3 regions of the Yersinia canariae genome follow, and region 3 is predicted to be linked to each of the others. Evidence: predicted binding sites of a transcription regulator. Region 3 holds the regulator's gene; each other region holds the start of a gene.

Region 1 (8,223 bases), 670 kb from region 3:
TCCAGTTGCAAATGTAATTTCTCACCCGGCAGGACTAATAAGGTCAGCGGATAATGGGTATAGCCACGATTATTCAGGGCATTGCACCGCAAACCACTGAAAGATTGCTGATGCAATTGACTGTTTTCTGGGTAGTTTTCAACCACCAGCAAGGTATCAAATAATGTATTCGCCCCCGCCAAACGCTGGATCTCACCTAAGCCTAGGCCATCGTGTTCCAACAACTGAATCTGTTGCTGCTGCAAAGCCGCCAGTTGCGCCAATAATGGCAATTGAGGTTGCAGTTTCACCCGCACCGGGATGGTGTTACTGAACAGCCCGACATGCTGTTCGATACCTTCAATTTCACTGAAACGACCAGAAACTGGCGAGCCAAATACCACATCCTCACGGCCGCTGAGTACACTTAACAAGGCAGCCCAAGCGCCTTGCAACAAAGTATTGAGCGTAATACCCTCGCGCCGTTGTAACTCGGTTAACGCCGCTTCCAGCTTGCTGTCTAGTGTAATCACCCACTCGTGTACCGGGCCTGCGGCATTGGCTTCTGGGTACAAAATAGTCGGCGTAACACCACGAATAGCATGTTGCCAGGCTAACCGATCTTGTTGTAGATCGCGTGCTGTCATACGGCGGATCAAATCGCCATAACTGACACTCAGCGGCGGCAGTTCCATGTTGTTGCCATACAAATGCAGCAAATCATGCAACAAGATTGCCGATGACCAGCCATCCCCCACCAGATGGTGCGCGATGATAATCAAAGAATGGCGCTCGGCGCTGTAGCGGACTAACGTGGCAATCAGCAAAGGCTTTAATGTTCCCGCCGTTTCACTCACCAAATCTCGCGCCAGCCCTTCACGCTCCAATTGCTGGGTTTTGGCAACTTGCTGATCCGGCGTCAATTCGCTGAGAGAGTGCTGCTGCCATGGCCAACGGCGTGCGCTACTGTGGATCTTCGGCAGGATCTGCAATGATTCACTGTGCAACTCACTGTCAAAAATAGCCCCCAGTTGCGGGTAGCGGCGCAGCAAGCTTTCCAATGCATCGCGCAAGCGCTCAATATCAAGCTCCCCCTGGAGGTCAAACCGGCTGATAGCATTGTAATTATTGGCTTCTTGCCCTAACTGAGCATGGAATAGCAAACCTTGCTGGAGCGGCAAAACCGGCAGGATATCGGCTATCGGGCCATATTTTTCACTGGCCGCTTGCCAGAGTGCTTCGGGCAAAGTCGCCGCCGTTGGTGCCGAATGGGCTGCCACTGGCGTCTCAATTAATGGCTGTAAAGCCAGTGCCATCTTCGCGGGTGTGCGCAGAGCAAAAATCTCGCGGGGAGCCAGACGGAAACCAGCGCGGCGCAAAGTGCTGCCCAGCGCCATGGCTGAAATACTGTCCCCCCCTAGCTGGAAGAAATCATCTTCGGCCCCAATGTTCTCCAGGCGCAGCAAGTTGGCGATGGCATCACACAGTCGCGTTTCCTGCGGGGTTTGTGGTGCCCGGCTGATGAACTGCTGCTGATGCTGTGGAGCAGGTAGCGCCTGACGATCAATTTTACCGTTTACCGTCAGCGGCATTTCATCCAGCACCACCAAGATAGCTGGCATCATATAATCTGGCAAAGTTACGGCCAATTGTTCCATCAGTCGGGCATTAAGATTTTCCCGACGACGCAGTTGTGCATCTGGCACCGCACAGTAACCAATAAGTCGATGAGTCACACCAGTAGCTTGCGCAATAACTACTGCGCTACTGACTTCGGGCAAAGCCACCAATGCATTTTCGACTTCGCCCAGCTCAACCCGGAAACCTCGCACTTTAATTTGGTGGTCTATGCGCCCCACGAAATCCAACTGTCCCTCTGCCGTCCAGCGCATCAAATCACCGCTGCGATACATCACTTCACCATGGCGGAATGGGTTGGCAACAAAACGCGCCGCGGTTAAATCAGGCCGGTTCAGATAACCCCGCGCCAGCCCTTTTCCGGCGATGTATAACTCCCCCACAACACCGACCGGCACTTTGGCCAGTTGGCTATCGAGCAAATAGACCTCAGTGTTCGCCACCGGGCGGCCAATCACTGGTTGTGCGGCAACCTGAGTGTGAGCGCCAAGAGTATCAATGGTGTATTCCGATGGGCCGTAGAAGTTAACCACGTTCAGTTCAGGATGCTGTTTTAGCCGATCCCACAAATGCGGTGTTGCCGCCTCACCGCCAATCATAATAAAGGCGGGCCGGTGACGCCCTGCCTCCAACAAACCGCTATCTATCATTTGGGTAAAGAATGAGGGGGTAATATCCATGGTGTCGATCGGCGTCTGATCCATCATCTGCACCAATGCATAAGCATCGCGGCGCATATCTTCATCAAAGATAACCATCTCGCAGCCCATCATCATCCAGAACAGCGGCTCCCACGAGGAATCAAAGGAGAATGATGCGGTGTGCCCAGCCCTCATCCGACGGGTATTATGCTGCTTAAATTCCGCCATCGCCGGGCCGTACAGATGTGCGCGATGCGCCACCAGCAAGTTGACTAAGCCGCCGTGAGTGCTCATCACCCCTTTTGGCCGCCCGGTCGAACCGGAGGTATAAATCATGTAAGCCAGATGGTCGCCGTGCATTGGCTGTCGGCGTTCCGTATCAGTAATTAGCTCAACAGGGAAAGCCGCACATTCCCGCTGAAAATGCGGCCCATCGAGACAAACCATTGCCATTTCAGCCGTGACGGCCAGTGGTGATAACACGCTTTCAGTCGATTGATGGGCTAGCAGTAAACGCGGTTTAGCGTCCTCACACATCAAAGTAAGCCGGTCCATCGGATAGTCCAGATCAAGCGGCATATACGCCGCGCCACTGGCTAAAACACCTAAAATAGCAACCAGTGAATCCACGGTTCGCGGAATACCAATCGCGACAACATCATCAGCCCCAATACCTCTGGCTATCAATGCTCGCCCTAGCTGGGCAACTCGGGCAGAAAGCTGGCGATAGCTCAAACTTTGGTCGCCGCAGCTCACGGCAATAGCATCCTGTTGCGCACTCACCTGCTGTTGGAAAATATCCAACACAGAAACAACACCGGCAGGCAGTGTTAATTTTGGGCCATTAGCCCAGTTATCAATACGTTGTAGTTCTTGTTCTGGCGTCAATATGAGACGGCCAACGGTGATTTCGGTTTGGGCCGCCAGTTGCTGTAACAGAAATTGTATCCGTTCGCCGTGCTGATGCAGGTCAGCTTCGTCATAGCGCTCCGCATTCGCTAATATTTCCAGCATTAATTGGCCGTTATCAAAGTAGAGATCAAACTCAATATCATCGACCGGGCCGGAGGCCAAAGTGTGAGTAATGCCGGTTATCTCCCCCAGTTTCAGGGCGAAATCGAACATTTTAAAATTCAACACAGGGCCATACAGCGCGCGTTGAGAGCCGACCATGCCCAAATCACGCCGTAATTGTTCCGCTTCATAGCGCTGATGTTTACGCACTGTTTTCAGTTCATTCGCTACCGCTTGTGCTACATCAAAAATGTGCATTTCATGGCGCAAAGTAACCTGTAATGGCAGCACATTGACGACAGGCCCGGTAGCAGTCAAAGCAGCAGAACCCATGCGGCGCATAAACGGGCACCCGACTGATAAGCGCATTTCTCCACTCATTCGCGCAAAATAAATCAGTAACAGCGCCATCGCCAAATCAGCGGCGGCAAGGCGCTGTTCCGCCCCCTGTTGAGCTAAACGACCGAATAATTCAGGGTCGATATTAATGCACTGGCGCAGTACGCGATTATCTGTTTGCTCTGCGCAAATGGGGGAATTTATAGAAGAAAGGGTTATCGCGGCGGGTAACTCAGCCGTATGTTGTTGCCAAAACTGTTTATCGCGCAGCTCGGTTTCTGACCCCACATACGCCAGATATTCACTCACCACATCACTAAACGGGGTAAAAGGTGATTCCCCGATAGATTTTCCTTGCAATAAAGCTGTGTAAATATCGGCGATACGGCGGGTAATTGCAGTGAAACTGAAGCCATCAAGCAATAAATGATGATAACGCTGATACCAAAACCATAATGGTTTCCCATTTTCATCCGGGACACGAATAACCCAGTGCCGAAACAGCGGATTTCCATCTTCTAACCGTAACTCGGCATCAGTGTCATCCTGCATCAAGGTCAGCGCGACTTGTCGCCCATCGGCGTGAGCACTGAGATCCAACCATGTCAGCTCGGGCATATTCGCCGCGTTGCGCTGTAGAGGAATGCGTTGCATCGGGCCATCGTTGCCGTCAAAAAAGTGAGCATGGAGGGTATCGGCTTCAGCTAACCCTTGGCTAACAGCACGGCTAAATAACACCTGATCCAGCGGCCCCGCCAGTTCAATATAATGGGCCACAGTAAATATGTTTTTTTGATGACTTAGCTGATCGGCAAACCATATACCGGGCTGCGCCGCAACCAGGGGTAATTCGACAGCAGCAGAAAGGGGGATTGAATCCTCTGACACGATGGGTATTCCTTTTTTGGCAACACAGGGTTTATTGCGGCAAATATGGCCACAATAATCTGATAATTCCTTTAGCCCGCGACCCGCGTTAGCGCAGGCCAGCCTCGGCGCGAATCAAACTGGCCGGGCGCATGTCGGTCCAATTAACCTCAAGATATTTCACACAGTCCGCTCGGCTCTGAGGGCCATGAACAACCGCCCATCCTGCGGGGATCGCCGTGATTTGGGGCCATAAACTGTATTGCTGCTGCTCATTGATCAGCACAAAAAAGGGCAGTTCTTCATTATCAAACGGGTTTGTTGGTGTTTCATTGTTCATGGCGTAAATATCCTTATTTTGAATCCGAGGAACCTAATAAACAGCGCAATCCATCAATCAAACCACCACGCCAGCACAAGGCGTCATGGCCTCCTGAATAAATTCGATAATGCAGCCGATGCCCGGCCTGCCGCAGTGCCTCACTCATGGCTTCATTGACTTGATAAATCACATCTTCACGACGGCCGGCTTCCATAAAGATATCCAATGAATGGTCAGCCCCCAGACCTTGATAAACCTGCTCCGTCAGCCAGCCCTGCCGCTCGGCAGTCCCTGCGGTTAATGCCTTGAAATTGTCGACATCTGGCCACCAGAAAGACCCTGATTGGCTCAGTACACAACCAAAGCGCTGCGGCCAATGTAATCCAGCATATAACGAGGCCAATCCGCCAAAACTTTGCCCGGCGACCACGGTACGAGAGGCTTTGTCAGTGAAAGGTTGCAGCAAGGCTACCTGTGGCAGTAACTCCGTTTGTAGCGCCTGCCAAAAATCCTGGTTACAGGGCAGTTCCACTGAGCGATGAGCCTGGTCAATGATGTCAATCAACACATACACACCGGCTGGCAAATGCCCAGCATTCGTTTCGCTATCCAACACACCGAAGATCGATTGTCCATGTACCCAATACTGACCATCGAGCAAGATAGCCAATGGCCGCTCGGCTTTCTCTTCCGCACCGAGTGTGTGGTAAATCCACACATTGCGGCTGTTATCTAATAACTCGCTATTCCAGGTCATCCGTTGCAAGCGCTTCGGATCCATCGGCAGTGTTTGGCCCGCATCAATGGGCTGCCACGCCTTCTGTGGCAAGGCATCGGCTAAATGCACCGCCGAAAGTGGTTTTCCACGATAGCTGTAGTGAGGTGCGGTGTGATTGAGGGGATCGTTTTCAGCCAGATCCATCAATGAGATCCACCAATTGCGCTGTGCCTGGCGGCGTTCTTGTGGTGTACCTTCAGGTAAATTCAGGCAGTGTTCTTCAACAACAGGGATAAAGCTGTAGCTCCCCCGGAAGTCAGATTCCACTTCGACCTGCCAATACCAAACATGACTCTGACCCAAGCGCTGTAGAGTTTCAGGATTAACACTGTGGTGGTCAGTCACGCCGTTAACATCAATGTAGACGCGGCTATAAACAGGGGCCTTCGCCGTGGCGGAGGGTTCTCGCCAGAGAAACGTTAACTTTACCTTGCCAGCGGCGGCCGGTTCCGTCAGCGGTGTCCCCCATTGGGCTATCTGCTGCCACCATTTCTCACTGCCAGCCAAAGGATCCGCTAACAAACTCTGGCTATCAGGATGTTCATTTGTCGTGTTCACACACAATCCTTTTGATTTCATTGCTCAAGTCTCTTTTCACCACTCATCAAGCCAATGTATGTCTGGACGTGGCTAAGTTAAATATATTCACCACCTCCATATGAATGCAAATAATATTGAGAACTATTATTATTTGCAATAACATAGTGCGCGTTCTCTCTAGAGTGTCACCCTATTCCCGCAATATTAGTCTGGGTACCTCGTGGTGTCGCACGAATGATTGAATGGGCAGAAATCTTTCTTATAGCTATACCGGGCAATGAATAAACCCAATAAATTTCAAAAGGTAAGAAGGCGGCAAAGAAGATAATACCGATAAGCTTATCCACTTTAAGGTCAATGACCAGTAAGTGATGCGGGTTATTGAGTGCAGCCAACAGACCTGTAATTTGAAAGATGGAGGGTATAGATCCGGATGGACTCCAGCATTTTTATTATTGTGTTTCTAGGTAGGGATAAATCATGTTTGATATTTCTGGCGAGAAAATGCCAAGGAAATTACCATTTCAGGCAAGCTACACATCAAAGACCTTATTATTAACCTCCGCATTAATATTCATACCGACACTACAAGCATCCGCTGCGACCACAACAAAAGAAGCAGCGGCCGCGAAAGAAGATAAATTAGTGGTCGTTGCCAAAGCAGGCAGCGGGCAACAAGATGATGGCTTCGTCGCCAAAAATAGCTCAACTGGCACTAAAACTGATACCCCGCTGATCCGCACTCCACAATCTATTTCCGTGATTACCAGCCAGCAAATGCAGGATCAAGGCGCGACATCCGTCGCACAAGCATTGCGTTATACCGCTGGCGTCGTACCCGAATATCGCGGTGGTTCTAACATGAATGACGAAGTTATCATTCGTGGTTTCGGCTATGCACCGCGTTTTCTGGATGGTTTGAGTTATAACTCTCTGGGCGGCGCACGCCGTGGCGGCCAGATTGACCCGTGGTTACTCGAACGTGTTGAAGTTGTCCGTGGCCCGGCCTCTGTCCTGTATGGTCAAGTTAACCCCGGTGGCCTGATCAATATGGTCAGCAAGCGCCCGACGGCTGAAAGTATTCATAAAGTACAGATTGGTGCCGGTAATAATAGCCTTGCAGAAGCCGCCTTTGATTTTGGTGGAATATTAGATGATGAGGGCAAAGTTCTCTATCGCCTAAATGGGATTGGCAGAACACAAGATGATGCCGTGAATACCTACAAGCAGGAGCGCTTTGCAATCGCCCCGGCGTTAACATTCATCCCCAACGAAGACACCACTTTTACCTTACTGACCAGTTATCAGAAAGAACCCAAGGCCGGCTCACGTAATTTCTTGCCCGCAACCGGCACAGTATTTGGCACCGCTTACGGCAAGATACCTTACGATTTTAACGTCAGTGACCCCTCGTTTGAACACTCGGAGCGCGAGCAAACCTCTGTCGGTTATGCGCTTGAGCATTACATCAATGATACCTTTAAATTCCGCCAGAACTTGCGTTACAGCTATAACAAACAGGACTATAAGTATCTGGTATTTATGGACTTACTGGCAGATAGTCGCACAATGACCCGCCGTCCGCAAATTGAGCGCCAGACAACAGCCGAGTTTGCAGTCGATAACCAATTGCAAGCCGATTTCTGGACAGGCCAGTTAAACCACACCGTGCTGACCGGAATAGATTACAAACGTACCCGTATTGATAGCCAATTCTTTATGGGCAAAGTGCTACCAGCCTACAATCTGGACTGGGTATCACCGGTTTATGGCCTGAATATTAAAGACAGCGATTTGTCACTTAATAGCAGTGATTTGACCAAACTCGATCAAGTTGGCGTCTATTTACAAGACCAAATTGAACTGGATAAGTGGAATTTCCTGTTGTCCGGGCGTTATGACTGGTCGCAGCTAAAAACCATGAACCGTAAAACGGTCACTCAAGACCAACAAGATGACCATGCCTTTACCGGCCGTGGTGGCGTGTTGTATGCCTTTGATTCCGGGATCTCGCCGTATATCAGTTACAGCACCTCATTCGAGCCGAGCACAGCCAAAGGCGCTCCGGGCACTGGGGCGCTAGACCCTGTAACGGCACGTCAGGT
Region 2 (8,223 bases), 1.9 Mb from region 3:
ATAATATTCCACAGCATCGCCACTGAAGAGAGAAGAACGGACAATGCTCCCATTTGCAATAAGGAGCGATCGAGTAACCATGCCCCGACTGGCGCGCAAATTGCGACGGCAATCACTTCAAAACCAATAGCATGGATAACGCGCTCAAATAAAGATTTGCGATGAACTTGCATAAAAACCCACTTAATTAATCAATAACAGATTGTCGAAGGTGATTATCATCGTTTTTTAAGATAGATTAAAAATAGAACCCATCGATAAAATAGATATTTTATGCATTATTCTCCCGAAGCCCTGATAGCATTTGTCGAAGCCGCAGCACTTGGTTCTTTCTCCGCTGCGGCCCGTAAGCTGCGCAAAAGCCAGTCGACCATCAGCACAGCTATTGCCAATCTGGAAGCAGATTTGGGTTTGACATTATTTGACCGCCAAGCTCGGCTGCCCGTGTTAACTGACCATGGACGCCGCGCACTTTCTCATGTGCAGGAAATTCTGGCCGCCAGTGAACGGCTGGATAATCTATCAATCCGTTTGGCGGGCCAAGTTGAAACCCGGCTGACTTTTGTATTGTCTGATACCTATCAACCCACCCATCATGAAAGTCTGCTGCGCCGCTTTGAGCAGCGCTATCCTGATATCGAATTTGAGTGTTTGATTGCCGAAGATGACGATGTCATAGATTTGCTGCAACTGCGGCGGGCGCATATTGGGGTAGTGGAAGTTCAGCATCACTACCCGCCGGATATTGCTGCAAGCCGGTTATCTGCTCAAACTGAAATGGCGATATTTGTCAGATCTGACCATCCCCTGACACAATTGCCACACGTCCATCAGGAACAATTAGCAACAACCCGACAACTTCGCCTGAATACCTATAACCGTACCGAGCGCAATCAGTCACAAGGGCTGATGTGGTCAGCGCCCAGCTATTTGATGTTGCTGGAAATGGCGGAGCAAGGCTTCGGTTGGGCTATTCTGCCGCGTTGGCTGGTTGAGCAATATAGCCGAGAAAAACTGGTGTCTTTAGTGGTCGTTGGTTGGCCAAAAATGATCTCAATTGATGCTGTTTGGTCGAAGAAAAACCCACCGGGGCCGGCGGGTTATTGGCTGTTGGATCAGTTGACCGGTAATATAAATAGCAATCAGTGAGGTCAGATTGCGGCATTACGGGCCTGAAGAGATTTGGCGACATTGACCAATAATTCAGGGGCATCCATTGGTGGCAAGACCACCTCGATAAATGCCAACTGTTGGCAATTGCCCATTTGTAGCAATACCTGTTGCAGTTCATCTACCCGCGTGACACGACGTGTAAAGGTTTGTTTACCCAAAGCCAATGCCTGCGGTAAGTGCGTCCAATCCCACTGAGCAATATCGTTATAACGTTGATGTGGCCCATGAATAGCCCGCTCAACAGTATATCCTTGATTATTCAGTAAAAATATAATAGGAGTTAATCCGTCGCGTAACATCGACCCCAACTCTTGGACTGTCAATTGAGCTGCTCCGTCGCCGACCAGTAATATCACTCGCCGCTGAGGTTGCGCTACCTGCGCGCCATAAGCCGCCGGCAAACTAAAACCAATTGATCCCCATAATGATTGAGCGACAAACGTGCATCCGGCCGGTAAATTCAAACCTGCAGCACCAAAACAGGAAGTCCCTTGATCCGTAACCACGATATCACCGGGCAATAAAAACTGCTGGATGTGATGCCAAAATGCCTGTTGGCTAAGCAAACTATGTTGCACAACTTCCCTGATGGGATGAGTGATAACTGGCTGTTGCCATTCATTTTGTAAAACCTTACACAATTCATGTAATGCCTGTACCGCGACTACCATCGGGATTTGGTTGAAAACCTTGCGCCCGATACGCACTTGTTCCGGCTGGATATCAATACAATTATCTTGATTAATATGCTGGCTAAATCCGGCAGTAATGGTATCGATAAATTGCACCCCAACCATCACTAAAACATCAGCTTCTTCAATATATTCTTTGACTTTGATATCACTGGCCGCACCGGCATAAGTCCCAAGAAACAAAGGATGAGACTCATCCAACAGCCCTTTGCCCATCAGCAATGTTGAATGCGGCAGATTCACTTCTGTCAGCCAGTTATTGAGCGATTGGCGGGCACCAAATCGGTCGGCCAAAAAATCGGCTAATAGCGCCACGCGGTGTGCTGACTGCAATTTTTCACGGGCATCATCAATAAACGCCTGCAAAGAGGATGGGGATAAAATTGGTTGGGAGAGCGCTAAAATTCCCGAGTGCGTTACCACATCGGCTTCTGCAATATTGCTGGGGAGTTGGAGATAAACCGGGCGTCGCTGATATAGCGCAGCCACCAGCAAGCGGTCAATTTCAGCTACTGCATTTTCAGCCGTTAAACTGGTTTGTGCGCAGCTAATTTCTTTCGCCATGTGAGCAAAATGTCCAAAATCTCCATCACCTAATGAGTGGTGGATCAACTGACCAGCCTTTTGCGAAGATAATGCCGGAGTACCTACAATATGAATGACGGGAAGATATTCAGCATAACTGCCAGCAATACCATTGATAGCACTTAATTCGCCAACACCAACAGTGGTGAGCAATGCCGCAGCGGGCATGACTCGGGCATAGCCATCCGCGGCATAAGCGGCATTAAGCTCATTAGCACATCCCATCCATTGAATGACGGGGTGGCTAATGACATGGTCTAAAAAGTGAAGATTAAAATCACCCGGAACGCCGAAGAGATGTCGGATACCCACTTGTGCCAGTCGATCTAATAAATAATCAGCTACCTTATAGTTACTCTCCATCACGACACCACCTCAATGCTTATTATTGTCAAATAAGTATTAAGTAAATCATCAATAAATCTAATGTTTTTAAATTATTAATTAGCTTGCGTTGTGTAACTATTTTTTGACATCTCTTTTTCGCTACTATTGGATATAAGCTCTGTGATCCCACCCGCTTGCACCATAAGTGGAAACGTATACATTACAGTGTCGTTTACTTTTATTAATAAGGGGCATCATGGTCTATCAGGCAGCGTCCTCCCGCTATCAGGAGATGGAATATCACCGTTGTGGCCGGAGTGGATTAATGCTCCCGGCAATATCTCTGGGCCTGTGGCATAACTTTGGCGATAGCACGCTATATGAAAATAGCCGTAATTTGATTCGTCGCGCTTTTGACCATGGTATTACCCATTTTGATTTAGCCAATAACTACGGCCCGCCGCCCGGTTCTGCCGAGCTGAACTTTGGCCGAATCTTGCATCAAGACCTGCGCCCTTATCGCGACGAACTGATTATTTCGTCCAAAGCGGGCTATACCATGTGGCCCGGCCCTTATGGGGATTGGGGTTCCAAGAAGTATCTGGTTGCCAGCATCAATCAAAGCCTGCAACGTATGGGCCTGGATTATGTTGATATTTTTTATCACCATCGCCCTGACCCTAATACTCCGTTGGAAGAAACCATGGCTGCGCTGGATTTGCTGGTGCGCCAGGGAAAAGCGCTGTATATCGGCCTGTCTAACTACCCAGCAGCACAAATGCGTCAGGCCTGTGAAATCCTCGCGCAACTCGGCACCCCTTGCCTGATTCATCAGCCCAAATACTCAATGTTTGAGCGCTGGATTGAAGCAGACTTGCTGGATACGCTGGATGAATATGGCGTAGGATCTGTTGCCTTCTCACCATTGGCGGGCGGTTTGTTGACAGACCGCTATTTAGCGGGCATCCCACTGGACTCTCGGGCGGCCAGTGACAGTAAATTCCTTAATCCTGAACAACTTTCAGCAGAAAAGCTGGCTAAAGTTCGCCAATTAAATCAACTGGCGCTGGATCGTGGGCAGAAATTGTCACAGATGTCTTTAGCCTGGGTGTTACGGGGTGGCCGAGTGACGTCAGCACTGATTGGGGCCAGTAAAACGAGCCAAATTGATGATGCCGTCGGGATGTTGGCCAATACCGAATTCAGCGATGCAGAAATAAAAACTATTGAAAACATATTAGTGTAAACGCTTTCCTTCCTCCCTCAACAGGGGAGTCATGCCCCCTGTTGCTGCCTTTCATCAAATCAGCCCACAGATAAATCCTAAATCTATATTTTACAGTTTTATCCGAATCTCAGCCGTTAGCTTGCTGTTTAAGATAGCGCCATAGCCTATAAGGCCACGCAAGGATAAATAATGTTTAAATCGACGATGTTAAAGCTCAGTGTCGTGAGACCGAGAAGAATAAGGCCCCTGTTGCTGATAACCATATTAGCCTGGTTCCCTCTTATTCCCATGGCTAATGCCGAGAGTATTGAGTTACTACCCAGTGTTTCTTTACACATTGGCGAACAAGATCGCAGTGGTAATTATTGGGATGGTTATGACTGGCGCGACCGTCAATGGTGGCAAAATCATCAAGGGCGCGACTTAGGCGAGCGAAATCGTCATGGTCATTACTGGGATGGACACCGTTGGCAAGACAGAGATTGGTGGAAAAAGAACTATTACTATCGCGAAGGACGCTATTGGAAATATGACAAGCATTATGACAAACAAGGTAAAAAACATCATCGAGGCAAAAGTCACCATCATCACCATGACGACTAAATAAAATGCTCAGGCGGGTTTGTATCCTTAACCCGCCTGATTGATAAATTAAAGCAGACTAATTAGCAGATAAGCATTTAATCCAATCACTACCAGTACAATCAGTCGCCCCAAAATCTGAATCAGTTTTGAGTTAACCATATCTCCCATCAATTCTTTATTGCCCGTAAAGGCCAGCAATGGCACCAGTGCCAAAGCAATACCAAAACTCAGCAATACTTGGCTCATGACCAATATCCGTGTCGCATCCATTCCCATCAAAATAACAATAAAGGAAGGCAACATGGTCACCGAACGGCGCACCCAAATAGGAATGTAAAACCGGACAAAGCCCTGCATAACCACTTGACCCGCTAGCGTTCCAACCACAGTGGATGACAGCCCGGCAGCCACTAAGCTCAGGCCAAAAATGGTAGCCGCAGCATTACCCAGCAGTGGTTGTAAGGTTAAATAAGCTTGCTCAATCTCAGCAATACTGCCGTAGCCGTTGAAATGGAAAGCGGCCGCTGCGGTCGCCATCATCGCCAGATTAACGAAACCAGCAATCGTCATGGCAATAGCGACATCTAACTTGGTCGAGGCATAACGATCCGCTTTAGAATTTTCACCGGCAGTTTGCGTTAATGATGAATGCAAGTATATGACGTGCGGCATTATAGTGGCGCCCAATACCCCAGCGGCCAAAAATACTGCATCCCGATTAGGCAGGTCCGGGATGAGCATCCCTCTCCCTAATGCCGCCATTTCGGGGCGCGAGAAGACAAGCTCCACAATATAAGCCGCCGCGACAAACAGCAGTAATCCACCGATAACCAACTCTAGTGGTTTTTGTCCGCGTTTTTGCAGCATCAGAATAAGGAAAGTCGCGATACCGGTTAGCACCGCCCCCTCAAGTAGCGTCACTCCCAATAGCAATTTGAACCCAATCGCGGCCCCAATAAACTCAGCCAAGTCAGTTGCCATTGCAATGATTTCGGCTTGTACCCAATAAGCCCATACCGCAGGGCGAGGAAAGCGGTCACGGATATGTTCAGCCAGGTTTTTACCGGTGGCAATACCGAGCTTGGCGGAAAGGAGTTGGATAAGCATGGCCATAAAATTGGCCCAAACTACGACCCATAATAAGGTGTAGCCAAATGAAGCGCCGGCCTGAATATTGGTGGCGAAGTTACCGGGGTCGATATAGCCGATAGCCGCGATAAAAGCAGGCCCCATCAGGGAGAGTTTGATTCTCCTTGATGTACGGGAGGTCGTATCGACAACACGGCTATTCAACATTCAGTATTACCCTTGGAAAATTTACGGCTACTTATTATCGTCAATAATATCTAAATGATAATAATTATCAAGCGCATTTAGAGAGGTGAAACTTATCTCTCTGATAGCTAATACCGCATAATTTGCCGTACTGGCACCGTCAGTTGTTGGTTTCTGAAAAATTGAGCTAAAAGCGGCTTCGCAATTTTTGAGACCGAACGCTACAATTGTTCAAACTAGCATATTTACACTATCTCTGTAGCATATTATTAACATCCTGTTTTTTGTGATCAACTCCGCTAATTTGTTTGCATTTATGAAAGTGAATTTCTATATTTGCAGCCTATATCTCGTTTTTAATGTAGCCGTTACATAAAATGACCACCAAAATCTAGCCTGCCTCTAATTTGGAGCACACATGTCCCATATTCTACAGTTTGCGTTGGCCTTAGTCGTGGTGGCCATATTAGCTCTAGTGATCTGTAAGGATCGTAAAAGCATCCGCATTCGGTTTGTTATTCAATTATTGGTTATTGAGGTATTGTTAGCGTACTTCTTCCTCCATTCGGAAGTTGGATTAGGTTTTGTGAAAGGATTCGCCGGCTTATTCGACAAATTGCTTGGATTCGCTGCAACCGGTACTGATTTTGTCTTCGGCAATATGGGTGATAAAGGTCTCGCGTTCTTCTTCCTAAGAGTGCTGTGCCCTATCGTCTTCATTTCTGCCCTGATTGGTATTCTGCAATACATTAAAGTTCTGCCCGTCGTTATTCGTATCATTGGTACTTTACTGTCCAAAATTAACGGCATGGGTAAGCTGGAATCATTCAACGCAGTCAGTTCATTGATTCTGGGCCAGTCTGAAAACTTCATCGCCTATAAAGATATTTTGGGCAAAATGTCTGAAAAACGCATGTACACCATGGCAGCAACTGCAATGTCGACAGTTTCCATGTCGATTGTGGGTGCTTATATGTCAATGCTGGACGCGAAATTTGTGGTCGCAGCACTGGTGCTTAACATGTTCAGTACCTTTATCGTGTTGTCGTTAATCAACCCGTATAAAGCAGAAGATGAAGAAGAGTTACAACTGAGCAATCTGCATGAAGGCCAAAGCTTCTTTGAAATGCTGGGTGAATACATCCTGGCAGGTTTCAAAGTCGCCATTATCGTTGCGGCAATGTTGATTGGTTTCATTGCATTGATTGCTGCGATGAATGCGCTGTTCAGCTTGCTGTTTGGTATTAGCTTCCAGGGTATTTTGGGTTATGTCTTCTTCCCATTTGCATGGGTGATGGGCATTCCTGCTCACGAAGCCTTGCAAGTTGGCGGCATCATGGCAACCAAACTGGTTTCTAACGAATTTGTGGCAATGATGGACTTGCAGAAAGTAGCATCTGAATTGTCACCGCGCAGTGTGGGTATTTTGTCTGTATTCCTGGTTTCATTCGCTAACTTCTCTTCTATCGGTATCGTAGCCGGTGCGATTAAAGGCCTGAATGAACATCAAGGTAATGTGGTTTCTCGTTTTGGTCTGAAACTGCTGTACGGCTCTACACTGGTCAGTGTGCTGTCCGCCTCCATCGCGGGCCTGGTACTCTAAGTATCAGAAAAAAATCTCTAAAGAGGCGCTACGGCGCCTTTTTTTATGCCTGCAATTCGTGGCCGAACTATTCGTGGTAATGATATTTTCTGGGGAGTTAACAGACTGATATGTGATTTCAGAGTTTGGGGGAAGTTACTTAGGTACTGGATATAATGGTGGGTCGTGCGGGATAACTCGGCCGCTGGCCTCGCCCTTCGGGTCAACGCTGACGCGTTGCTGTCTCGCTCCGCTCGGCTCGAACCTGAACGCAGGATCTCACCCACACGATATTGTGCAGTATGCGGTTTCAGAGTTTGGGGGAAGTTACTTAGGTACTGGATATAATGGTGGGTCGTGCGGGATTCGAACCTGCGACCAATTGATTAAAAGTCAACTGCTCTACCAACTGAGCTAACGACCCATTATATAATACTGAAAGTATAGAAGTGGTGGGCGATACCAGATTCGAACTGATGACCCCCTCCGTGTAAAGGAGATGCTCTACCAACTGAGCTAATCGCCCACTTCATACTACTATTAATGCTTCAAAGCATGTATGACTTCAAAAATGAGTGATGAGTGGTGGGCGATACCAGATTCGAACTGATGACCCCCTCCGTGTAAAGGAGATGCTCTACCAACTGAGCTAATCGCCCTCATCTATCTCATTTAATGCTTTGTATTTCATATACTTTACAACACGTCGAGTTTGGTGGGCGATACCAGATTCGAACTGATGACCCCCTCCGTGTAAAGGAGATGCTCTACCAACT
Region 3 (8,223 bases):
CAACAATTTGATGAAGCAGGGTAAAGAAAAAGAAGCTAACGAATTCCGCCTGATTGACCCGACCGATGATTCCCAAACAACTTCTGTTCAGTTCTATGAACGCAAAAGTTATCTGAACCCATGTTTGGATTCTTCAAAACGCTTTGTCGACAAAGTGATTGGCGAAATGGCCCAGATGCACAAAGAAGCGGGGATGCCGCTGACCACGTGGCATTTCGGTGGTGATGAGGCGAAGAACATCCGTTTGGGCGCGGGTTTCCAGGACAAAAAGGGCCCGATTGAGCCGGGTAAAGGCATTATTGATAAGAGTGTGGAAGATAAGCCGTGGGCCAAATCTCAGGTTTGTCAGGATATGGTCAAACAAGGGAAAATTCAGGATGTTGAGCACCTTTCCAGCCACTTTGCTATTGAAGTTAGCAAGCTGGTGAATGCTCACGGCATTGAAAAAATGCAAGCCTGGCAAGATGGCCTTAAAGATGCCAAGGATGCGAAAGATTTTGCCACCAAACGTGTTGGCGTTAACTTCTGGGATACCCTCTACTGGGGCGGTGCCGACTCAATCAATGATTGGGCAAATAAAGGTTATGAAGTGGTCGCGTCCAATCCAGACTACGTTTATTTCGATATGCCGTATGAAGTTAACCCAAATGAACGCGGTTACTACTGGGCCACTCGCTTTAACGATGAAGCGAAGGTCTTTAGTTTCGCACCCGATAATATGCCGCAAAATGCTGAAACCTCGGTCGACCGCGACGGTAATCACTTCAGTGCTAAAAGTGATAAACCTTGGCCGGGCGTGCACGGCATTTCAGGGCAATCGTGGAATGAAACAGTTCGCACTGATGAACAGATGGAATACATGATTTTCCCTCGTGTATTACCACTGGCTGAGCGTGCCTGGCATCGTGCGTCTTGGGAACAAGATTATAAAGCTGGCCGTGAGTACAAAGGCGGTGAAACGCACATGGTTGATACCAAGGCGTTGAGTACGGATTGGCAGCGTTTTGCCAACATTATGGGCCAACGTGAATTAGCAAAACTGGATAAAGCCGGTGTGGCCTACCGCTTACCGGTTCCGGGAGCACGTGTTGTCGCAGGGGTATTGGAGGCTAACATTTCTTTGCCGGGTTTGATTATTGAATATTCCACCGATGGCGGTAAGCAATGGCAGAAGTATGATGCCAAAGTACAACCTAAAGTCAGTGGTGATGTGTTGATTCGCTCCTCCAGCCCGGATGGTAAGCGCAGTAGCCGTGCGGAGTCCGTTAAAGTTTGATTATTGCTATCAAAGTGCTGTGTCTGATGTTAACTCCTGTTTGCCGGGTTTTTCGGTAAACAATATTAAGTGAAGTTGAGTTGATGGTTTTCCCCCGGCAAGTCCGGGGTTTTTTTTGCTTTAAATTTATGGGGGAGTAATCGGAGATAAATAAGAATGACCACCTGACTCCCGACCGAGTTTATCTCAGGTTGCTGACTGGGAAAGGTGGCCATTTTGCTGATGGGTCTAAGTTAATCAGACAATAGCACGCCGTTATCTGAATTAAAGAAAACCGTAATACTGTTCAGTGCTAAAAATCTTTATAAGATCAATGCGATAAAGCTACATTATCTTTTATCGTGCGCAGACTCATTTTCGCGGCAATCGCCGGTTTCACAGTGGCCGTACAAATACAGACTGTGATTGGTCAGCTTAATGCCATGTTGTTTAGCAATTTCACGTTGAAGCGATTCAATGGATTCATTACTAAATTCAATCACTTTGCCGCAATCCAGGCAAATTAGGTGATCGTGATGGTGTTGCTGCGTCAGCTCAAAGACTGATTTGCCGCCTTCGAAATTATGGCGGGTAACAATACCGGCATCATCAAACTGATTTAGGACGCGGTAAACCGTCGCCAAACCAATTTCTTCACCGATATCGATCAGCTTTTTATAAAGATCTTCCGCGCTGACGTGATGGCACGCCGGATCTTGCAACACTTCCAGAATCTTAAGCCGGGGCAGTGTTACTTTAAGGCCAGCGTTTTTTAAGGCTTTGTTGTTGTCAGTCATGCGGATTCAGTCCTGTTACTATCGATTCAAATTAAGGCTGTTCAGCCTATGACATCCGTGGCGCAATATTCTCAATTGCGTCTCATTATAGAACTGCTAGCCCCAAATGAAAACCGTGGTTGTTAACAAAGATATAATTGCACACTTTGTCAGATTAATCATGCAATGTATTGATGAATGGGATTGTTGCATCATTTAAGTATATGGCGGCCAGACGTAACGTTACAAATTTGTAGCGGTTTATTTTCATTTTGCACGAATGAAGATGCGGATCTGTGGGCGGGTTAACAGAGTAGGGCGAGTGGCGTGGGGGTAACGAAAACGCGCGGCAATGTTTAACATCAACCTCGCGTTTCCGATATACCTGCCATTCTTCAAGCTACAAGTGCATTGGTTGCCTTCCTGCAACTCGAATTATTTAGGGCACATGACAAATTAACCGGTGATTTCGGCCAAATTCAGTTCTTCACTGATCTGTTTTACCCAAGCTTCAACACGTTCATTCGTCAGTTCTGGCTGCCTGTCTTCATCAATGGCTAAACCAATAAAGTGATCATCATCCGCTAAGCCTTTGGAAGCTTCGAAGTGATAACCCGCAGTTGGCCAGTGGCCGACGATTGCAGCGCCACGCGGCTCGATGATATCGCGCACGGTTCCCATCGCATCACAGAAATACTCAGCATAGTCTTCCTGATCACCACAACCGAACAATGCAACCAATTTGCCGTTGAAATCGATCTCTTCCAGTGTTGGGAAGAAATCATCCCAATCACATTGGGCTTCACCGTAATACCAAGTTGGGATACCGATCAGCAGAATATCGAAGCCTTCCAAATCTTCTTTGCTGCTCTTGGCAATGTCGTGAACCTCAGCAACATCTTTGCCCAGTTGCTTTTGGATCATCTTGGCAATGTTTTCGGTATTGCCAGTATCGCTGCCAAAGAAAATGCCTACAGTTGCCATATAACTTAATACCTTTTTAATTCAAATAGTTGTGAAAATTACCAAGCGCTCTGCCCGATAATATAACACATGTATAGGGCGATATAATGCCAGAAAACCTCGGCAGGCCGATATCAAGTTTATGCGATATTAAATTTTTGTGAGTGACTCAACCTTATAACCTCATTGCCGATAACCTCAGTGTAACGAGAAAGTTGCAATTTGCGGTGCCAGAGGGAAAACCGTCAGATGAAAGTCTGCCGGGAAAGGAGTTGTCGTTAGCTGTATGGAGCGTCCTTTATTGCTTTTCGGTCATCAAATAACACCTGCGTCTCTAACGGTAACTATCCGATATATAAGGGGAACGAACATGCAGTTTTTAAAAAATATAACTATCAGGGCCGCACTACTTTGGGTGCTTGGGGCATTTTGCCTGCTATGGGGGGGCGTATCCGGTTATACGTTGTTATCACTGAATCAACTGACACAATCTTCTAATGCCAACAGTGTGTTGGTTGAAAACATGAATTTGGTCAATCAGGGGACGGATCAATATTTTCGGATGGTGACACGCCTTGCCCGTTCAGTCGATTACCGTCAGAGCGGTAACATTGCCGATGCAGATAAGGAGCTAAAATCATCCAATGTCGCACTTGAAAATCTGAAAAAGGAGTTGGCGCAGTTTAAAGCTATTGACCATGCACAGATTGATCCCGCGTTGGTCACTGGAGTGATTGATGGGTGGAGTGCGCTAATTGATCAAGGCGTTACGCCGCTTTATCAGGCGGCGATGGGCAATAACAGCGCGGCTTATCAGGATTTAGCGAAAAAGACCGTACCCGCGCTGAGTCGCCAATATGGTTCTGTTGCTGAGAATTTCAATCAGGCCGCATCGCAGGCCATCGGGGTAGCTAAAGATCAGTTTGCTCATCTGACAAAAGTGAGCAGCATAATATTAATTTCCGCGTTGGTGGCTGGGTTAGTAATTTTGCTGGCAACTGACCGCTACCTGTCGGTTAACTTGGTTCGCCCGTTGGATGATATTCGTGCCCATTTTCGAGTGATTGCCTCCGGCCAGTTGGGCCAGCCCATTGCGGATTTTGGTCGTAACTGTGTTGGGCAATTATTTCCACTGCTCCGCGATGTGCAAAGCAGTTTGGCGAATACGGTAAAAGCTATCCGCAGCAGCACTGATGGGATTTACCACGGGGCGGCTGAAATATCTGCTGGCAATACGGATTTATCATCACGAACAGAGCAACAGGCCGCTGCATTGGAAGAGACGGCCGCCAGCATGGAGCAGTTAACCGCCACGGTAAAACATAACGCGGATAATGCACATCACGCCAGCCAACTGGCGGCAAATGCTTCTATCACCGCCAAAAAAGGTGGGGCGCTGGTGGCAGATGTGGTTCATACCATGGATGAGATCTCTGCCAGTTCACGCAAAATCGCGGAAATCACAACAGTCATTAATAGTATTGCTTTCCAAACTAATATTCTGGCACTGAATGCTGCCGTTGAAGCGGCCAGAGCTGGGGAACAAGGTCGTGGTTTCGCCGTGGTTGCCAGTGAGGTGCGCAATCTTGCACAGCGCAGCGCACAGGCGGCGAAAGAGATTGATAGCTTGATAACTGAGTCAGTTAACCGTGTGAGTAGCGGTTCAGCCTTGGTAGAAAGTGCTGGGGTAACCATGGATGAAATTGTCCGTTCCATCACCAACGTAACTGATCTGATGGGGGAAATCGCTTCGGCGTCTGATGAGCAAAGCAAGGGAATTACTCAGGTCGGGCAGGCGGTGGCTGAAATGGACAGCGTGACTCAGCAAAATGCTGCGCTGGTACAGCAGGCTTCCCGGGCGGCAGCTTCACTTGAGGAACAAGCGACTCAGCTAAACCAAGCGGTGGCCGTGTTTAAATTGAGAGCAGACGATATGCAGGTAAAACCGACGGTCAAGCCTCGGGCCAATGTAGTAGCGGCGATGCCGACAGCCAAGGTGGATAACAATGCAAACTGGGAAACTTTCTAAACCCGTATTGCTAAACTTATTGTGAGGATATTGGCGTGGCGTAATCACTTACGCCACGCCGTCGTGATAACCGAAAGGGTTAAAACCCTTCTTCTGAGTGCGCTAATTGAGCAAGTAACATCTGTTCAATCAGTTCACTACGGCTGATGTTGCGCTGCTCAGCAAGGCTATTGAGAGCATCGACGGCATCGGCGTTAATCTTCAGTTCCACGCGTCGTAAGCCACGTACTTTATCGCGCCGTAGTTGATTTCGCTTATTAATTCTAAGCTGTTCATCACGGGATAATGGGTTTGTTTTCGGGCGCCCCGGACGGCGTTCATCTGCGAACAGATCCAGCGTCGTGCGATCCGTTTGTTCTTTTGCCATAGGTAGCGGTACTACAAGGGATTTACATCAGAAATTTCTGACGATTCGGTTTACACGTTTCAGGCCGATACCTTTCTTATTTGAAGCCGCTAATAACACCGCAACTCCAATTCATTAGGGTATGAACCAACTGCCTGAATTTGCATTTGCCACCAAACTCTGTAGCAAATTTATAGCGCGCCATAATACCCCAGCCAACCGAGCAACGACAATGGTTTACTGTGATTAGATTGGGCTAATTCATTCTTTTTTGCACAATTTTTCCACAGGAAATACATTTCTTTTCCCCAGGGTATGATTTTTAATCAACATCCAGTGCGCATGGTTCATTTTTCACTCAGTGCTATTTTTCGCCAGCACTGTCATCATCAATAAAACGGTGAATAGCACGTAATACAGAATCGGGTTTTTCCGCATGTACCCAATGACCCGTTCCGGCAACAACATAAGCACGGGCTTGTGGAAATTGGCGGGCAATCTCATCGCGATAACTATCCTGAATATAGGGCGATAATTCACCGCGAATGAACAAAATAGGGTGAGGCCACGGCGCAATAGGTTGCCAGCCGACAATATTTTCGTACTGATCCCATAATGCAGGGACGTTAAACCGCCACTCGCCGTTGTGGAATGATTTCAATAAGAATTGAATAACGCCTTCTTCTTTTATTGATTCGCGCATCAGTTGGGCGGCTTCTTGGCGCTGAGTCACACCCGCGGCACTGACGGCATTAATAGCGGTGAAAATCTGATCATGACGGCGCACTTGATAATTGATTGGTGCGACATCTATTGCGATCAGTTTTTCAATGCGGTCGGGGGCAATTTCTGTCATTGCCATTGCCACTTTCCCCCCCATGGAATGACCGATAATTATCGCTTTTTCTATGGCGAGATTATCCATCAGCTCCAGCACATCCTGCGCCATAGCGGGGTAATTGACCTCCGGCGACCGAGGGGATAAGCCGTGGTCACGCAAATCAACCTGAATCACATCATGGTCTTTATGTAAGTCACGCGCCAGCACACCGAGGTTATCAAGATTGCCAAATAACCCATGAATCAGGATGATCGGCAGGGAAGGAGTGGGCGAAAGAGTGTTTTGTAAGCGGAAGTTTAATTTCATGGCGAAGTTCATACTGAGAGATATTGTGGTTAGGGTATCATGACTGAGCAAGTGTGTGCTGCTTCACAATCAGGGTTCATGTGGATTATTCAGTTGTGGCTGATGTGATGGGGATTTATCGCGGATAAAGCCATGATAAAGGTACTCGTGAGCGCGCTTTGACTTTATAATCCTAAGATATGCATAAGAAAGTAGAAACCGTACTGGATAAAGATGAAAACTATTGAACTCGACGAAGAACTTTATCGCTATATCGCCAGCCATACTCAACACATTGGTGAGAGCGCATCCGATATTTTACGGCGCATGCTGAAATTCACGGCCGGTCAGCCGGTACCCAGCGCATCTACCAGTCACTCACATAGCAGCCATGATGTCGCTCAAGCGGTGGCGGCTCCAGCACCACGGGATCGAGTTCGTGCTGTGCGCGAATTGCTGTTGTCTGATGAGTATGCTGAGCAAAACAGGGCGGTTAACCGCTTTATGTTGGTGCTGTCGACATTATATACCTTGGATGCGCAAGCATTTGCAGAAGCGACGGAGTCTTTACATGGTCGTACCCGCGTTTATTTTGCGGGTGATCAACAGACTTTGTCGCAAAATGGGACGCACACCAAGCCCAAACATGTCCCCGGTACGCCATACTGGGTAATAACCAATACTAATACCGAGCGTAAGCGCAGTATGGTGCAACATATCATGCTGACAATGCAGTTCCCGCCGGATTTGACTGACAAAGTGTGCGGGACTATTTAATTTCGTTGAAACTATACTCTGAATGATTCGAGATGTAGGCCGCCAACACACCTGCGACTTGAAGTATGACGGGTAGATAGGGAGTAGTGACTGTGGCTAATCACCCTCGTGCCGGGCAAGCAGCTCAGCAAAGCGATTTGATTAATGTTGCTCAGTTGACGTCGCAATATTATGTATTGCAGCCGGATGCTGAAAACCAGGCCCATGCGATCAAGTTTGGGACGTCGGGCCATCGTGGCAGCTCATTGCGCCACAGTTTTAATGAAGCACATATTTTAGCTATTGCTCAGGCGATCGCCGAAGTTCGTCACCAGCACGGGATAACTGGCCCGTGTTATGTGGGCAAAGATACCCACGCATTGTCTGAACCGGCTTTTATTTCGGTATTGGAAGTGCTGACGGCAAATGGCGTGGATGTCGTGGTGCAGCAGGACAATGGCTTCACCCCAACCCCGGCGATTTCCCATGCCATTCTTTGCTACAACGCGCAGGGTAAAGACTTGGCTGATGGTATTGTCATCACGCCATCTCATAACCCACCTGAAGATGGCGGCATTAAGTATAATCCGCCGAATGGTGGCCCGGCCGATACCAATCTGACCTCGGTGATTGAGAAGCGCGCTAATCAATTACTCAGTCTGAAATTAGAGGGCGTCAAACGCCAGACTCTGGATAAAGCCTGGCGTGGCAATCATCTGCGTGAGCAGGATTTGATTCAGCCCTATGTGGAAGGTTTGGTCGATGTCGTTGATATCCCAGCCATTCAAAATGCGGGGCTGAAGCTAGGTGTTGACCCACTCGGCGGCTCTGGTATTGCTTACTGGCAGCGGATTGGCGAGCACTATAAGCTGGATCTGACGTTAGTTAATGATTCTATCGACCAGACTTTCCGCTTTATGCATCTGGATCATGATGGTGTTATCCGCATGGATTGCTCATCAGAATGCGCGA

What was found. The regulator Fur, encoded in region 3, represses iron uptake genes when iron is present. The targets are predictions, from matches to a motif close to ATAATAATGAGAACNACTATCAA.
Positions count from the first base shown of each region.
Region 1: a site for Fur is predicted at 6,247-6,269, ahead of fes (enterochelin esterase). Genes of this name have one in related genera too.
Region 2: a site for Fur is predicted at 5,935-5,957, ahead of F0T03_RS06740 (Nramp family divalent metal transporter). Genes of this name have one in related genera too.

Region 1 covers NZ_CP043727.1:3,959,146-3,967,368, forward strand. Annotated here, with positions in the region: gene F0T03_RS18195 (non-ribosomal peptide synthetase) at 1-4,499, opposite strand, end outside; gene F0T03_RS18200 (MbtH family protein) at 4,588-4,818, opposite strand; gene fes (enterochelin esterase) at 4,832-6,136, opposite strand; gene F0T03_RS18210 (TonB-dependent siderophore receptor) at 6,599-8,223, shown strand, end outside.
Region 2 covers NZ_CP043727.1:1,427,828-1,436,050, reverse strand. Annotated here, with positions in the region: gene F0T03_RS06765 (multidrug/biocide efflux PACE transporter) at 1-173, opposite strand, end outside; gene F0T03_RS06760 (LysR family transcriptional regulator) at 274-1,149, shown strand; gene F0T03_RS06755 (alpha-keto acid decarboxylase family protein) at 1,152-2,813, opposite strand; gene F0T03_RS06750 (aldo/keto reductase) at 3,034-4,023, shown strand; gene F0T03_RS06745 (DUF2502 domain-containing protein) at 4,195-4,608, shown strand; gene F0T03_RS06740 (Nramp family divalent metal transporter) at 4,657-5,886, opposite strand; gene F0T03_RS06735 (NupC/NupG family nucleoside CNT transporter) at 6,284-7,468, shown strand; RNA gene F0T03_RS06730 (RtT sRNA) at 7,625-7,750, opposite strand; tRNA gene F0T03_RS06725 (tRNA-Lys) at 7,796-7,871, opposite strand; tRNA gene F0T03_RS06720 (tRNA-Val) at 7,898-7,973, opposite strand; tRNA gene F0T03_RS06715 (tRNA-Val) at 8,031-8,106, opposite strand; tRNA gene F0T03_RS06710 (tRNA-Val) at 8,161-8,223, opposite strand, start outside.
Region 3 covers NZ_CP043727.1:3,288,597-3,296,819, reverse strand. Annotated here, with positions in the region: gene F0T03_RS15260 (beta-N-acetylhexosaminidase) at 1-1,276, shown strand, start outside; gene fur (ferric iron uptake transcriptional regulator) at 1,606-2,052, opposite strand; gene fldA (flavodoxin FldA) at 2,488-3,015, opposite strand; gene F0T03_RS15245 (methyl-accepting chemotaxis protein) at 3,365-5,023, shown strand; gene ybfE (LexA regulated protein) at 5,103-5,390, opposite strand; gene ybfF (esterase) at 5,734-6,516, opposite strand; gene seqA (replication initiation negative regulator SeqA) at 6,730-7,272, shown strand; gene pgm (phosphoglucomutase (alpha-D-glucose-1,6-bisphosphate-dependent)) at 7,365-8,223, shown strand, end outside.